2 regions of the Corynebacterium timonense genome follow, and region 1 is predicted to be linked to the other one. Evidence: riboswitches for the same ligand, from Rfam matches in the RefSeq annotation. Region 1 holds a riboswitch; the other holds the start of a gene.
What was found. A riboswitch is a leader RNA that binds a small molecule or an ion and turns the genes downstream of it on or off. The one in region 1 is predicted to bind cyclic di-AMP.

Region 1 (5,873 bases):
GCGCGCAGCGCCCCGTGGGTGCGGGCGACGTCGTCGATGAGGAAGCTTAAGGCCTGGGGGACCTGCCCGATGCAGTGCGCGGTGAGCCACTCGTGTAGCTCGCGGGCGCCCCACCCGGCGCTCAGAGCGCGGCGCAGCGAGGCCTCGGACACGCGGTAGACGCTGGCCAGGCCGGGGGACTCGAGGTCGGCGAAGGCCTCGACGGCGCGCGCCGTCTCCGGGGTGGGAGGGCCCGGGATGAGCAGCGTCATGTCGGCCTGGGCGATGACCTCGGTGACCTCCGCGGGGACGAGGGCACGCGTCGCCTCGACGACGTCGCCGCCGGTCAGGAGCGCGCGCATGGGGGTGGAGGCGTGATTTTCTGCCACCGCGCCGACGTGGTGCGCTTCGCGCAGAATCGAGTCGATGAGCGTTTCCGACATGCCGGCCGCCGCGACGGGGGCGCGGAAGAGCAGCGAGGGCGGGCCCTCGAGGATGGTCTCCCGGGCGGCGGCGAGGGAATGGCTGCGCGTGGGGGCGTCGAAAAGCCGAAAATCGAGGTCGATGCGCCAGGGGGAGGCGACCCACCCGGCGAGGACGATCGCCCACTGCTGCGCGAGCGGCGCCTCTAGCCAGGCGAGCCCCTCCCTCGTCGCGGCGAGGGCGGGGCGCTCGTCGACGTCGCCGCGGCCGATGATGCCGGCCGCCTCACCGATGGTCACGGCGAGCGCGGGGTCGAAACCGAGCTGCGCGGTGGCTGTGGCGAGGGCGCGCACGCCGACGGTGGAGTCCTTGTTCAGCGGCAGAGGGTCGGCGAGCAGCAGCGTCACGAGTTGGCGCATCTCGCGCACTGCGTCGAGGCCTTGGGCGGTCGCCTCGCGGTCGACCGCTTCCTGGTCGACGGGGTCGGCGGGCGGCGGGGTAAGCGGGTACTCGCGCGGCCGCTCGCCGCGCAGCGCCTCGCGCACCGGGCGGGGAAGGCGCACGGTGGTGGGGCCCTGCTGGGCGAGCAGACCTGCGTCGATGAGGGCCTGCACGGTCGGGTTCAGCGAGCGCATCATGCCAATCCCGCCCGCGTGCGCCAGCCTGTCCAGCACGTCGCGCGAGTCTGGGTCGAGGGCCTCCACTTTTTCCTGCAGGTCCGCGGGCGCCCGGTCGAGGATGCGCCACCCGGCGGGCAGGCCGGCGAGGGCGCCCGGGGCGACCCGTAGGCCCTCGGAGCCGTAGACGAGGGCCCGCGTGCGAAGCTTCGCGACGCTTGCGTCCACGTCCACGCCCTTCTCGGCCTGCCCGGCGAGCGCAGCCGGGTCCACCGGCTCGAGCTCGGCGCCGAGGTCGGCGAGCGTCTCCAACACCGCGATATCCGCCGCGTTGAGCGTGCGTATCGCGCGAGCCAGCGACGCGGGAAGGGCGAGACGCGACGCCAACGCTGCCAGCGAGGGCGGGGTGGGAAACGTAGCGTCGGGCCGGGCGCGGATGAGGGTACGCAGCTCATGGTCCGACAGCGCGGCAAGGGAGGAGATGAGAGTGTCCATGATGGGGGTGAGTGTACGTGCGTTTTCGCAGCGGACGTGAGACAATATTGCCTATGGCTAAAGACGTTGAGAAGATCGGCCGCAAGAACCCGGCCTGGCCCGAGTACACCCCGACAGGCCACCCTGTTACCGAAATCACTTCCACCCTCGCCGGCGCGTCCAGCCCCTTCGGCGACGATCTGATTCTTCCGCGCCCCTACGAGGAAACCGGGTACGTGCACCCCACCACGCGCATCAACCGCTAAGCGCGCCCACCGAACACAGCAACCGCCGCCCCGGACGTGCTTTCCTGGGGCGGCGGTTGCTGTTTGTCCAGTACGCGGTTTTTAGCGCAGCGCTGCGAGCGCGCCCGCGGCGTCGCCGGCGAGAGCGGCCTCGATGAGCGGCTTGTTGGCGTTGTAGAACGCGTTGTAGTCGTCGCGGTTGGCCTTGTACGCGTCGTGCACAGCGTTCGGGACGTGGATGTTGTACGTAGCAAGCGTGGACACGATCTGCTTGTACAGGGCGTCGACCTCGGTCTCAACCGGCTGCTTCGGGGCCGGCGCGGGGGCAGGGGCAGGGGCCGGGGCAGGAGCCGAGGCAGCGGAAACGGTGCGCGGGGTCGGGGCGGAGTTCAGGCCGAGCTTGCGGGAGCAGGCGGGCCATGCGCCCCAGCCCTGGCCGGCGAGGGTACGCTCGGCGACGGCGATCTGCTGCTCGCGGGTGGCCAGGTTGGCGGTCGGGGCGAACTCCGTGCCGCCGTACGCGGCCCAGGTGGAGGCGGAGAACTGCAGGCCACCGTGGTAGCCGTTGCCGGTGTTAATGGCCCAGTTGCCGCCGGACTCGCACTGCGCGAGGCGGTCCCAATCGGAGTCGGGGGCGGCGGAGGCCTGGGGGGCGACGAGACCAGTCAGGGCTGCTGCGGCGGCGGTGCCGGCGAGCGCCTTGGCGGCGAAGGTTGCGGTCTGCTTGCTGTGGCGTCCCATGAATTCGTGTCCTCTCTTGTTCTCGCCTGCGAAGTTAGCTGTCGGGTTCTGGCGGAGGTGCCAGGCCGCGCGGTGCGCGGCTTCACCCCGTGCGCGAAAGCGCGGTGGGTTCCCCGCTCCCGCCCTGGTAAAATAACGTCTGGTTTATCCGCCTCCGCGGGGCTGGGCGGGATTCGGCGTGCGCCCCGGAAAGCGTGTCGCCCGGTGTGGGCATGGCCGTCACTCTATCGCTTTGTAACGATTGAGTCACGTAACCAACACGGAATGGCCATCGGTGGGCCGCGCGGGTCGGCGTTTGCGCAGCTCGCGCGCCCGGAAGCGCAAAATGTGAACTATGTCACATGCATCCGTGGTCGGCCCTGCGCTGCCGGCGCGGCCGCGGGTATGATAGGCGGAATTTACAGCACTTATCGTAAGGAAAGAGGGACGCACATGCCCATCGGAAAGGTGAAATGGTTCGACGCTGAGAAGGGCTTCGGCTTTGCATCCAATCCGGGCGACGAGGACGTCTTTATCAGCAAGTCCGTGCTGCCGGACGGGGTCGACGAACTTGTCGCCGGCCAGCGCATCGAGTTCGACTTCGCAGCTGGGCGCAAAGGCCCCCAGGCGTTGCGCGTCGCGGTGCTTGAGACTCCGAAGCGCCGCCCCGTCCACCGTCGCAAGCCCGAAGAGCTGGGCAGCATGCTTGCCGACGTCATGACGCTCATCGAAACTCAGGTCCAGCCGGCCTTGACCGCCGGGCGCTACCCCGAGCGCAAGGAGGCCCGCCAGGTGGCGGAGATCCTGCGCGCCGTGGCGAAGGAGCTCGACGCCTAGGCCCGGCTCCTATTCGAAGGCAACGGACCAGGTGGCGACGACGGGGCGTTCCTCCCCGTCCGCGGTGGTGTCCACGCTGAGGAAGGACACCTCGGCGACGACGAGGCGCGCGCCGTCCTTGACCGCCTTCGTCGTGGCGGTGTCGGCCTCGCCGGACTGGAAGAGCTGCTCCTCGTTCGCTGTGGGGTCGTCGTAGATGGACAGCAGCGCCCAGCTCGAGGAGGCGATGTCGTCGGGCAGGCTGAAGGTGACCGGGCTCGATTCGTTCAGCTCGAACGTGGGCGGCTCGCCGCCGTCGCACTGCTCGTCGAGGCCGCAGACGGTGTACGGCTCCACCAAGAGCGTCGAACCGCCGTTGGAAACCTCCACCCGCAGCTCCCCCGGCGGGGTGACGGGCCGGGTGCGTTGCCACTCGAGGAAGAGAGCAAAACCGCCGACGAGGACGGCGACGCCCACGGCGATGACGAGCAGTTGCACCCAGGCGGGCACCTTCTTCGTTGAGCTCATGGCGGTGAGTCTATCCCGCGGGCTCGAAGGTGACTTTGTACAGGTCCGGCCAGCGCTTGCCGGAAAGATAGAACTCGTCGGTGCCCGGAATGTACGCGATGCCGTTGAGGACGTTGTTCGGGTCGGGCGCGGCGTTGTTGTCCAGCCCGGAGGCGTCGATGACGGCGGTAACCTCGCCCGTCTCGGCGTCGATGCGCAGGATGTCCGTGGTGAGGAAGACGTTGGCGTAGACGTCGTCGCCCACGCACTCGAGCTCGTTGAGCCCCGTGACGGGGGTGCCCTGCCGAGTGACTTCGAAGCGCTCGCGCTCCTGCATCGTCGCGGGGTCCATCCGGCGCAGGTAGCTGGTGCCGTCCGAGTAGATCAGTTCGCCCTGGCGGGCGCACAGGCCCCAGCCCTCGCCGTAGACGGGGACGCGTGCCGTTTCCTCCAAAGAGTGCGCGTCGCGCTGGATGGCGACCCCGTCGCGCCAGGTCAGCTGCCACAGGTGGTCCCCCGCGCGGGTGATCCCCTCGCCGAAGTACTGCGGGTCGAGGTCGCGGCTGACCAGCTCCTCTCCGCCGAGGGTGCGCCGGTAGACCCGGGACTCGCCCTCCTGGCCGGTGCCGACGTAGAGCGTCCCGTCGTCGGCGACCTCGAGGCCCTGGGTGAAGCTGCCGGGGTCGAAGTCGTAACGGTCCTGGACCACCGCGGTGAGCTGCTCCGGCTCCGCAGCCGCGTCCGTTTCCGCAGTCTCGGACGAGCACGCTGCGCTCGGCAGGACGACGGGCAGGGCGACGAGGGCGCTGGTGATGCGAAGACGAAGACCCATACCCACCATCATGCATCAGCTCACGCATAATGGGTGAGTGTCTGCTTCCACCAGATCTTCACGTTCCTCCCGCCCACGCCGTCCCCTGCTTGGGGGTCGGGCCGTCGCCACCGCGAGGGAGGCCCTCGACGAGATCGCCGGGGGCGAGGTCGGCGAGCACATCGGGGTGGCCGGGGTGAGCGCCAACGTGGCCACCCACCGCTTCGCGGCCGACGAACCCGGTTACCCGGGGTGGGAGTGGAACGCCGTCGTCGCATGCGCCACTGGCTCGTCCTGGGTCACCGTGAACGAAGTTGCGCTCGTGCCGTCGCCGAGCGGCGACGCGCTCGAGGCGCCCGATTGGGTTCCCTACTCCGAGCGTCTGCGCCCCGGCGACCTCGGGCCGGGCGACCTCATGGCGCCGGCGCCGGACGACGAACGCCTGACAGACGACTCCTTCTCCCGCGACGCCGTCACCTTCGCAGGCCGTGACACCAAGCACTACCTCACCCAGGCCGGGCTCGAGGAGGCGAAAACACGCTGGCGAACGGGCGAGTTCGGCCCCACCAGCGAGTTCGCCGAGCAAGCGACGCTCTACTGTCGCAGCTGCGCGTTCTGGGTGCCCATGGGAGAACCCGTCGGCGACAACTTCGGGGTGTGCACCAACGAATACTCGGCCGACGGGCGCGTCGTGGCCGCGAGCTACGGCTGCGGGGCGCACTCGGACACCGAGCTCGATACCGCCGACGTCACGTCGGCCGCGCCGTACGACGACGAAAAGCCGCTGTTCTAGGACGCGTGCGCGCACCTAGAAAGACGACGCCCGGGCGCCGCGCAGTTCGTTGACCTCCCGGTGCGTCGGCAGGTCCCCGCGCTGCACCGCCGTGCGCCCGCCGCGCACGGTGCCGTACTCGCGCCAGCTGGCGACGAGGCGCGCGCCGTAGAGCGAGTCGACCACCCAGGTCTCGGACTCCGTGAGCTCGGCGACCCGGAAGCCCTCCGGTGCGGTGGTGATCGTCGCGCCGCGCCAGGCGAGGATATCGAGCACCCCGTCCATGGCGATCGAGGGCGTCGTTCTCGGGTGTCCGGAGACCGTGACGCGCGCGGTGCCGTCGGTCGCGATGGTCAGCAGGGGCGCGGCGATGGCTTGGGGGACGCGGGAGGAGGCGTCGACAAGCACACCCTCGTGCGTGGGCAGCGAGGCGAGGGCGAAGCGCTGCCACCCGCAGTCGGGGCCGAACAGCTCCGGGTGCTCGCGTTCGTCACGCAGGGGAGAGGAGG
Region 2 (5,873 bases), 990 kb from region 1:
CGTCACATGCCCGAACTCCGGGGCGGTGCCGAACGACCCGCGGTAGATCTCCCCGTCGTGCATGAGCGTCGCGCCGATCCCGGTGCCGACGGCGAAGAACACCCACGTCCGCGCCTGCTGAGCCGCCCCGAAGCGGTACTCGCCCCACGCCGCGGAATTCGCGTCGTGCTCCACGCGCACTGGAAGCCCCGTCGCGTCCTCCAACTCCGCGCGGACCGGGCGGTTGTCGCGCCACGGCAGGTGCGGGGCAAAGCGCACCACCTCGCATTCCGGGTCGAGGAAAGCAGCCACGGCCGCGCCGACCGCGCCGATCGCGTAATCCGCCTGCAGGTCCTCCACGATGCAAGCGATTGTTTTCACCAGCTCTGCCTCGGTGTGCGCCGTCCGGGCCTCGCGCCGCGCGACGATGCGGCCCGCCGCGTCAACGACTCCCGCTCGGACGTTCGTCCCACCGATGTCGAAGCCCACGGTCAACGGCGCGTCGCTGGCGGGCAGCTCGGGGTGTGCTGACATAAGGACCGAGTTTAGCCCTCGCCGTGGAGAGCCCGGACAAGACGGTCCCCAAGCTCCCGCCGCCCGAAGTGCTTCTCGACGAACCCAGGGCCCGCCTCCCCCATCTCCGCGCGCCGCGCGTCGTCCCCCAAGAGCGCGGCCACCTCCCGCACAAGCGCCTGGGTGTCACGCCCATCGACAACAACGCCGCTGTCCGGGCCCACAGCCTCCGGCGCGCCCCCAGACGTTCCGCCCACGACCGGCACGCCGCAGGCTTGCGCCTCGAGGTAGACGATCCCGAGCCCCTCGGTGTCCAGACCCCAGCCGCGGGTGCGCGCGGGCATGGCAAACACGTCAGCGGACGCGATGATGTCGCGCAGCTTTTCGCTTCCCACGGCGCCCGTAAACGTCAGCGCCGCCCGGTCGGCCGGGTTGAGCCGCTCCGCGAGGCGTCGCAGCCGGCGCTCGTACGGTCCCGATCCCACGATGACGAGCCGTGTGGCGTCGATACGCGTGCGAATGCCCGGCAGCGCCCTTATGAGCTGGTCCTGGCCCTTGCGCGCGACCAGGCGAGACGCGCACACGACGAGCGGGGCCTCCCCCACTCCGAGCTCAGCGCGCACGGCGGCGACTCGCTCGGCGGGCAGGGGGCGGAAGAAGCGGGTATCCACCGCCGAGGGCAGCGCAACAAACCGCGGGTGCGGGCCGATGGCACGGCCGAAGCGCGACAGCGTGTAGCGGGAAATGTACGTCACGACGTCGGAGGTGTTACCGATCCGGCGCAGCGCGCTCCTGGCGCCAGGCACCATCGACCAGCCAACCTCGTGGCCGTGCGTGGTGGCCACCACCCGCGACGCCCCCGCCTCGCGGGCCGCGGGGCCCAGCAGGGCCAGCGGCGCCGCGGCGCCGAACCAGACGGTGTTGATGCCGCGCTCACGGATGATGCGCTGCATCTGAGCGCGCACGCCAGGCGTGGGCACCATGACGGTGCCGGGCCAGCGGATGACCTCGTAGTCGCACGACGCGTCCCACGCGCGAGCCGCGTCCGCGTCCTGGGTCGAGGCGAACACGACGAGCTCGTCTGGCCCGGTCCTGTCGACGAGCTCGGCGACGTAATCCCTCACATACGACTGAATCCCGCCCACTGTGGGCGGGAAGTCGTTGGTGACCAGCAGGGTGGGCATCAGTAGCGCACGGCGCCCTGGACCGGCATCGAGTTCAGCGGCACAACCTGGACTGGGATGCCGTAGTCGGAGGCGTGGACAACCTGGCCGTTGCCGATGTACATGCCCACGTGCGTAACACCCGGGTAGTAGCCGACGATGTCACCCGGCTGCAGCTGCGACACCGGCACCGGAGTGCCCCCCGCGAGCTGCGCCTGAGAAGTCCGCGGAATGGACTTACCGTTCTGCCCGTAGGCCCACACCATCAGCCCCGAGCAGTCGAAGGCGCCGGGGCCAGCAGCACCCCAGCCGTAGGGCTTGCCCAGCTGCGCCAGGGCGGCGCCAACAACGCCCTCGCCGGCCCCGGGCAGCAGCACGGGGTTGGCAATCGGGTTGTACTTGTTCTCCCAGCGCGCGCGCTGATCAGCGCTCAGGGAATTGATCTTCTCCTCGACCTCGCGCACCTTTTCATCGAGCTCTCCACGCTCGCGCTCGAGCTTCGCCCGCTTCGAGTCCAGCTGGTTGCGCTGGAACTCCGCTTCCGCAACGGCAATGTTCGCTGCGTTTGCGCGCTCGGCGGCCTCCTCGTTCGCCGCGCGCAGCTCATCGAGGGCGCGATCGGTGTTGCGCGAGATGGCGCCGAGGTACGCCGCGCGGTCGATCAACGCCTGCGGGTTTTCCGCCCCCAGGCTCGTGATGACGGTATCCGCGGTGCTCGTCCGGTTTGCCGAGGCAGCAACAGTGTCGAAGGCCTCCCGCTGGGCCTCGCGGTCCGCAACGGCCTGAGCAGCCGCGTCGCGGGTGTGCTCGACCCGCTCCCGCATCTCGCCGAGGCGCCCTTCCGCAGCGGCGATCTCGTCCTCAATGGCCTTGAGCTCTTCGCTCTTACCCGTCGCCTCCTGCGAAAGAGTGTCCATCTCCTCGATCAGGGCGTCGACCTCGTCGGCGTGGGCCGGGACGGCCAGAGCGCCTGCGACGGTAGCGCTGAGTGCGAAGGCGGACACCGTCACGCGTGCCGCGCCGCGGTGGGGTCGGAGGGAATGCTTGCCCACTAGATCCTCTTTCCACTGTGCTCGTTGAGCGTTATCAGCCCGCCGTGTCGAGCAGCTCTACGGGTCGGGCGGGTGATGCGGCCACATCTTTACAAAACCGTTACCTAAATATAGTCCATTCTCGGCGTGGGTCAAGTGGCCCGAATGACCGCTGCCCAGCAGCGAAAACACACAAACCCGCCGCACGGAAAACGAGCGGCGGGCAGCGGGGTTCGACCCTAGAAACGGAAGGCCGAGTGCACCGGCATCATGTGCAGCGGGCGCTCGCCCACCGGGGTGCCGCTGTTGAGCGCGTCGATGATCTTGCCGTTGCCGGCGTAGATGGCCACGTGGGACGCGCCGCCGTAGTAAGCAACGATGTCGCCCGGCTGCAGCTGGTCCAGGGGCACCGGAGTGCCGCCGTTGGCCTGCGCCTGCGAGGTGCGCGGGATGGACTTGCCGGCCTGCGCGTACACCCACGAGGTGAAGCCCGAGCAGTCGAAGGCGTCGGGGCCAGATGCGCCGTAGACATACGGGGAGCCGATCTTCGTACGGGCGATCTCAACAATGCGCTCACCCGTGGTCTTGACGGCGGCCACCGGGGCAGCCGGCGCTGGCGCGGTGTAGTTGGTCGTCTCCTGCTGGGCAAGCGAGGGGATCCACTCGGTCACGCCGGGGATGTTTTCGATGCCGGGGACATTTTCAATGCCCTGGACGTCCACGGAGAGGTTTGTGTTGGGAACGCGGACCTCGGCGGCGTTCGCGGCCGGTGCCAGCAGGGCCGCACCCGCGGCGACGGCGGTCGCAGTCGCGAGGTTGCGGGTCACGGTAGTGGTGGGGCGGCGGTGTTTTGCCACGTGCTGTCTCCATATCATCTCAGTCGCCTACCGGGTTAGCTGTCGGGTTAGGCCTGAGAGACGGCCTTGGCGCACTCCGCGGCGCTACAGCGCCGTCCTTGTGCCCCATTCACCCCAGGGGATGGCCACATGGGCCGTGCGGTTCCCCGGTTCCCGCCGGGCGGCGGGATTCGGCTATATGTCCTTGTGCGAATCACGACCGACTATGTCGTCGCAATGTCTCGGTAAGATTACGAAACGGATACAGGACTTGTCCAACGCGACACCCGTTATCGCGCCGTTATTTTCCGCTCGATCCCGTCGGCGCACCACTGCCGCCGGGCTGCTACCCCACCACGCAGTCGCTTACCGACGCCACAAACACCGCTTTACCAGCATAAAAAGAGCACACGGGAAGGCAATCACAGGTCACACATAAAGCGCCACCCCTCGCCCAAACAAATGAATGTGATTCCACTCACATTACGAAAAGATCACGAAAAAGCCCCTCCTCCGGAGGGGAAGGGCCTCACTGCCGAGAGGGCTGAGCGCTACGTGGCATCGCGGTCAGAGGCGTTCTTGGACTCCTCGATGGCACGCATGGTCTCGATCTCCTCGTGGTGCCGGCGGTCCTCCGCGTCGCGGACCCGCTCGCTGATGCCCAGCTCTCGCGAGCTGAACGTACCCAGGGTCTCCGAGTCGCTGTACCCGAGCTCGTTGAGCTGCTTCGGCACTCGGGCGCCAGCGTACTCGAGCGGGATCGGGTGCCCGTGCTCGTCCACCGGGCCAAGCGGCTGGTGTACCTCCACAAAGGCGCCGTTCGGGAGCTTCTTGATCACTCCGGTCTCGATACCGTGCTCGAGCACCTCGCGGTCGGAGCGCTGGAGTCCGACACAAATGCGGTAGGTGATGAAGTACGCGAGCGGCGGCAGCACGATGAGGCCAATACGGCCAAACCACGTCATGGCGTTCAGCGAAATTTCGAAGAAGTGCGCCACGTGGTCATTGCCGCCAGAGATGGTCAGCAGCAGGAAGAAGACGATACCCATGACACCCAGGCCGGTGCGAGTAGGAACGTCGCGCGGGCGCTGCAGCAGGTTGTGGTGCGCTTTGTCGCCGGTCACCTTCTGCTCGATGAAGGGGTAAGCGAACAGGAGGATGACCATAATGCCACACATCAGAGCAACCCAGAAGGCACCCGGAATGGTGTAGTTACCCAGGTAGAGCTCCCACGCGGGCATGACACGCGCGGCACCGTCCGTCCACAGCATGTACACGTCAGGCTGGGAGCCGGCGGAGACCTGTGACGGGTTGTAGGGGCCAATCGTCCAGATGCTGTTGATCGTGGTCAGGCCAGCCATGCCGGCGAGGACCGCGAAAACGATGAACATGTAGGCAATCGCCTTGACGGCAAACACCGGAAGGATGCGGACACCGACGACGTTGTTCTCGGTCCGGCCCGGGCCCGGGAACTGCGTGTGCTTCTGGAACCACACGAGCAGAAGGTGGGCCGCGACAAGCGCAAGAATGATGCCCGGCAGCACCAGCACGTGAAGGATGTAGAAGCGGTCGAGCATGAGGTCCGACGGGAAGTCGCCGCCGAAGATCGCCCAGTGCAGCCACGTGCCGACGATCGGGAGACCGACGATGATGGCCGACATAATGCGCAGGCCCACACCGGAGAGGAGGTCATCCGGCAGCGAGTAGCCGAGGAAGCCCTCGGCCATGCCGAGGAGGATCAGCGTGACGCCAATGATCCAGTTGGCCTCGCGGGGGCGGCGGAAGGCACCGGTGAAGAAGATGCGCATCATGTGGGCGAACATCGCCATCATGAACATCAGCGCCGCCCAGTGGTGCATCTGGCGGACAAACAGGCCGCCGCGCACGCCGAAGGAAATATCCAGAGTGGTCGCGTACGCGCGCGACATCTCCACGCCGTTGAGCGGGAGGTAGTCACCGTCGTAGATGACCTTGGTGATGGACGGGTCGAAGAACAGGGCGAGGTAGATGCCCGTCAGCAGCAGCACGATGAAGCTGTACAGCGCCACTTCGCCGAGCATGAAGGACCAGTGGGTCGGAAAGACCTTGTTCAGCTGGGGCCGGAGGACCCCGGAGATCGTGTACCGCGAGTCAACGTTGTCCGCGGCTTGTGCAAGTTTAGTGCTCATTAGGACTTACGCTCCCAGAATGCCGGGCCGACGGGTTCAATGAAGTTTCCGTTGGCAACGAGGTAACCGTCTTCATCAATCGTCACAGGCAGCTGCGGCAGAGCGCGGGCGGCGGGGCCGAACACCGGCTTGCCGTAGTGCAGCGCGTCGAACTGCGACTGGTGGCACGGGCACAGGATGCGG

Region 2: another riboswitch for cyclic di-AMP. It lies ahead of BLT81_RS02610 (C40 family peptidase); the one in region 1 lies ahead of BLT81_RS07190 (resuscitation-promoting factor Rpf1 domain-containing protein).

The regions. Positions count from the first base shown of each region.
Region 1 is NZ_LT629765.1:1,518,294-1,524,166, reverse strand. It holds gene BLT81_RS07200 (helicase-associated domain-containing protein) at 1-1,514, opposite strand, end outside; gene BLT81_RS07195 (hypothetical protein) at 1,568-1,759, shown strand; gene BLT81_RS07190 (resuscitation-promoting factor Rpf1 domain-containing protein) at 1,841-2,479, opposite strand; cyclic di-AMP (ydaO/yuaA leader) riboswitch at 2,488-2,627, opposite strand; gene BLT81_RS07185 (cold-shock protein) at 2,912-3,295, shown strand; gene BLT81_RS07180 (DUF2771 family protein) at 3,305-3,802, opposite strand; gene BLT81_RS07175 (glutaminyl-peptide cyclotransferase) at 3,813-4,613, opposite strand; gene BLT81_RS07170 (DUF3027 domain-containing protein) at 4,651-5,385, shown strand; gene BLT81_RS07165 (hypothetical protein) at 5,401-5,873, opposite strand, start outside.
Region 2 is NZ_LT629765.1:523,628-529,500, reverse strand. It holds gene BLT81_RS02625 (ROK family protein) at 1-513, opposite strand, end outside; gene BLT81_RS02620 (glycosyltransferase family 4 protein) at 525-1,676, opposite strand; gene BLT81_RS02615 (C40 family peptidase) at 1,676-2,707, opposite strand; gene BLT81_RS02610 (C40 family peptidase) at 2,926-3,543, opposite strand; cyclic di-AMP (ydaO/yuaA leader) riboswitch at 3,553-3,729, opposite strand; gene qcrB (cytochrome bc1 complex cytochrome b subunit) at 4,074-5,690, opposite strand; gene qcrA (cytochrome bc1 complex Rieske iron-sulfur subunit) at 5,690-5,873, opposite strand, start outside.